2 regions of the Siphonobacter sp. genome follow, and region 2 is predicted to be linked to the other one. Evidence: riboswitches for the same ligand, from Rfam matches in the RefSeq annotation. Region 2 holds a riboswitch; the other holds the start of a gene.
The links. Region 2 has a riboswitch for cobalamin ahead of metE (5-methyltetrahydropteroyltriglutamate--homocysteine S-methyltransferase). Riboswitches for the same ligand answer to the same signal wherever they lie in the genome.
Positions count from the first base shown of each region.

Region 1: linked by a shared signal. The riboswitch ahead of ACOJTG_RS10735 (cytochrome c biogenesis protein CcdA) and the one ahead of metE (5-methyltetrahydropteroyltriglutamate--homocysteine S-methyltransferase) in region 2 are both predicted to bind cobalamin.

Region 1 is NZ_JBMDWJ010000182.1:4,016-6,219, forward strand. Features, by position in the region: gene ACOJTG_RS10730 (TonB-dependent receptor) at 1-454, opposite strand, end outside; gene ACOJTG_RS10735 (cytochrome c biogenesis protein CcdA) at 534-1,163, opposite strand; cobalamin riboswitch at 1,272-1,539, opposite strand; gene ACOJTG_RS10740 (hypothetical protein) at 1,600-2,148, opposite strand.
Region 2 is NZ_JBMDWJ010000211.1:2,174-4,377, forward strand. Features, by position in the region: gene ACOJTG_RS12965 (phosphoglycerate kinase) at 1-519, opposite strand, end outside; cobalamin riboswitch at 782-997, shown strand; gene metE (5-methyltetrahydropteroyltriglutamate--homocysteine S-methyltransferase) at 1,228-2,204, shown strand, end outside.

The DNA of each region.
Region 1 (2,204 bases), on a different contig from region 2:
GGGGCGTTCCTTGCGATCGGCGGGTGATGACGTTGATCACGCCGCCCATCGCCTGCGATCCGTACAGAGCCGAAGCGGGACCTTTCAGTACCTCAATGCGTTCGACGCTATTGAGTGAGATGGTCGAAAGATTAGTAGCTCCCGCCGGGCGGCCATTAATGAGTAACAGCGTGCGTTGATTCAATCCCGAAAACTGGGGCCGAAAGCCGCGAATCCCGATACCCGAAGAAAGGTTCGGATACTGAATGACGTGTACGCCAGCGGTTTTCTTGGCAATATCCGTCAAATCGTTGGCAGGCGTTAAAGCGATGTCCTGACGGGCAATCACGCGTAAACTGCGGGGCACCTCGGCTAAGATAGCCTCCGAGCGGGTTGCCGTCACCACGATGGGTCTCAAAGCGTATACTGAATCCGCTGGTGTTTGAGCGTAAGCCAGTCCAGGCAATAAAAGCATACTAGCCCAAAGGGCTTTTTTCTGGGGGGAAGAAAACATCGAAAATGAATAAAGGGTAAACGAATACTGAAGCAATAGTCTAGAATGAGTCAACTAGCGTGAGAACACCTACGGCGATCGAAAAGACACCAATGAGGTAATTCATCCAGCGAAGCACGCGTTCCGTTCGCTGGGCTACTTTTTGTAGTGAAAAGGCAAAAACGCACCCGTAAATGGTCATAGCCAGCAGAATACTCAGGCTTTGAATGATGATGATCCAAACGGCGGTGGAAGCGTCTTTGGCCGCCAGCGTAAGGGCAACCGTACAGGCCCCTCCGGTACCCGCCAGTCCGTGAATCATCCCCACGCCAAAAGAGCGGTTTAGCGGCGTAGCTGCCGCGTTGGATGCGTCCGTTGGGCGTACCGGGTCATTTTTGAAGTTACGACGAATGGCGACAATACCCAGATAAATCATCAATGGTCCTACCACGTATTCAACCCAGGAAGCAACTTCCAGAGATAGCTGGGATTTAAGTAGTAAGATCAGGCAGGCAAAGAGAATGAGCGAAAAAGCGTGCCCTAACGCCCAGTGCGAAGATCGCCAGGCTACCCGCCACAGCTGACCTTTCTTTTTTTCACTGGTCAGGACGGAAACAGCCGCCAGGTGATCGGGTTCGAAGGAGTGCTGAATGCCCAGTACGAACGAATCGAGGAGTAAAGGATGAATCATGTAGTTTTCCCGGATGAATTCTATTGCTTACGGGAAAACAAAGCCAGAGGATGACGCAAGCGTCTCCTCACCGATTAGGCTAGCCTCCTGCTTTTCTTCCCGAAAGCACGTTGGTATGGTTTCAATGGCAGGTCTTCTGGCTCGTTCCTTTCTCAACCCCTTCCCATGCCTGAAGGCACAGTGGTTTGTATCGTTGAGAAATTTTTAGAGTTTTCCGTTTGCTGTCTTCTGTTTTCAGTAAAATCAACTGTAGACAGAAAACTGTAAATGGAAAACTAAAAGAACTTACAGCAGCGGGTACTGCTCCGGAATTGCACCGGATTCCCTTTTAAGCCCAATGAATAATCCACTGGACACCGATTGAGCCGCGAAAGTACGACAATTTGCAGGATTCAAAGAGCTAAGCCTATTTTTTCAGCTCAATATTTCTTCAGGATTATGGACTCATCCGTTTCAGACGAACCGGAACCGTCGTTGTGTAGCGATGGTCATTGCTACTGGAGAAGGCATTTCCACTTTCGGTGATATACCGGAACGTAAGCGTCAGATTCAGAGCATCGGACTCCCAAGTACCCCCTTCTTCAGCGGTCATTAGGTTAAAATTATTACGTAGCCGGGTATTTTCATCCTGAAATAAAAAAGTGATACGGTTTAGAGCCTGTTGTTGGGAACTACGGACGACTCCTTCAATTCTGTACTGCTCCTGACCTAACCGACTCTTTACTCGGGCGACTCCTGTAAAGCTTTGCTCATTTTTACCCCGGCGTTTCCGATTCAGCCAATCTACTTCCGGTTTAAAAATTTCCAGTTCGAGTGTTTTGGGGATACCATCGGGGTCTTTAAAGGGCCCAAACCAGTGGCCCACTAATGAGGGTGTCACTGAGGCGTAATCCCAGGGCTGTTGCCAGCGATGATAGACGTACTGAATGCCGTATACAATCCCCAGCAGAAGAATTAATCCACCCCATAAACGAAACGCTCTCATGGTTTTCTGCATCAAAAGGTACCTTTACTATCTTCTCAAACAAGGTAACAGAAAAG
Region 2 (2,204 bases):
AGCCTGCATCACGTAACCGCTTACTTTGTCAGTAAAGAACTGACCGATTACCGCCGTTGAAGCGTGTGCCCGGTGAGCCGTACCAAAAGCATCGTTTACCCAAACATCACCCAGGCGAGACAGTTTCTCGGCGAAAGCCACGTCTCCTTTTTCTTCTTCTTTGTAGAAACGAAGGTTTTCCAGCAGTAGGATTTCACCGGGCTGCAAGTTAGCGGCCTGATCTACAGCCTGCTGACCAATGGCGTCATCGGCAAATTTTACCGGACGGTTGAAAATCAGCGACAGGGCATTAACCAGGTGTTTGAGCGAATATTTTTCGGTATGACCGTCTTTCGGACGACCCAGGTGCGACATCAGGATTACCGAACCACCGTCGTTCAGAATTTTCTGAATCGTGGGGATGGTAGCTTTGATGCGGGTATCGTCAGTAATTTCATAGCGGTCATTCAAAGGGACATTGAAATCTACGCGGACAAGTGCCTTTTTTCCGGCGAAATTGTACTGGTTCAGCGTCTTCATCAGATAGAATCAGAAGTTTAAATGAGTAATGGTAAGACCACGCGGTAACAAAGTTCTGAAGCGTTAGTCAAGAACGGAACAAATTTAGAAATTCGGCCAAACTTCCCTAAACCTGACGAGTTTTTAAGCGAAACCTCTTAAAATTTTGCTAAAAAGATATACGCTGCAGGAATGAGTAGGTGGAGTAACGTCTTTTCTAAAAAAGATTCTGCTTCCGTATTTAAAAAAACTATGCTCTATATTTGCGGCGTTCTTTGTAATGCCCGTCAATCGGATGGTTGGTTTCGTGGGGAGGTCTTCGCTCCCTAAGGAATGAAAAAGGAATCGTGTGTGAATCACGAGCAGACGTGCTACTGTAAGTACCCGTTTCGCCGCAGCGGAACACGTGCTACCCAAATTTCCCATTGTTCCGCGAGGAATGAGAAGGGGGGCCAGCATGGTACAAGCCAGGAGACTTGCCAACTTTCTCAATGGTCATGCCTTCACGACTAAGGCCTGATGCACGCATTGATTTTACAAATGTTGTAGGCGTTTCTTCGCCCGGTTCTGATGCTCAGAGCGGGTTCGAAAACGTGTATTCTTTTTTCTGACGTTCAGCGACGAACGTGAGCCGGAGATCGTATGCCTACGCATTCGTAACAATTCACCTTTTTTGGCGGGTTGGGTGTTTCAGAGGCGTTTTTTAAACCCTTTTTTAACACAAACAACATGGTTACGCACAACCTGGGCTACCCCCGTGTGGGCAGCAAACGCGAACTGAAATGGGCCAGCGAACAATTCTGGGCCGGAAAAATCTCCAAAGACGAACTCCTCTGGGCCGGACGGCAGGTCCGTCGGCAAAACTGGCAAACGCAACAGGAAGCCGGTATCCAGTGGATTCCTTCCAACGACTTTTCGTATTACGATCAGGTACTGGATACGGCCCTGATGGTAGGGGCGGTACCCGAACGATACCAGTCGCTGATTGACGGCAAGAGTAATCGCGAACTGGAAATCTACTTCGCCATGGCCCGGGGTATTCAACAGAATGGGCTGGACATCAAAGCCATGGAGATGACGAAATGGTTTGATACCAATTACCACTTCATCGTACCGGAGTTTCTGAAAAATCAGCAGTTTAAGCGGTATTCCGATAAAGTCATTCACGACTTTGAAGATGCCAAGCAAATGGGTATTCTGACGAAGCCCGTGTTGCTCGGCCCCGTATCGTTTCTGTTACTGGGCAAAGAAAAAGAAGCGGGTTTCCATCGCATTGATCTGCTCGAACGCCTGCTGCCCGTGTACGCCGACGTACTACGCGAACTGGCTACCCGAGGTACGACCTGGGTACAGCTCGACGAGCCCTGCCTGACGCTGGACTTATCCGAAAATGAGCAAATCGCTTTTCAGCAGGCCTACGAATACCTAGCTCGGGCAGTACCTCAGCTATCCTTGCTGGTGGCCACGTATTTTGAAAGCATACAGCCCAACCTGGCCCTGACCCTACAATTGCCCGTAGCGGCTTTGCACGTGGATTTGGTACGCGGCAACGAACAACTGGAAGTCATCTTGGCCGATACCAGTTTTGTCGCTTCGCAACGAATCCTTTCGCTAGGCGTAGTAGACGGACGAAACGTCTGGAAAAATGACTTCACGCAATCGCTGACCCTGATTCAGCGAGCGGTGGAGGTACTGGGAAAAGATCG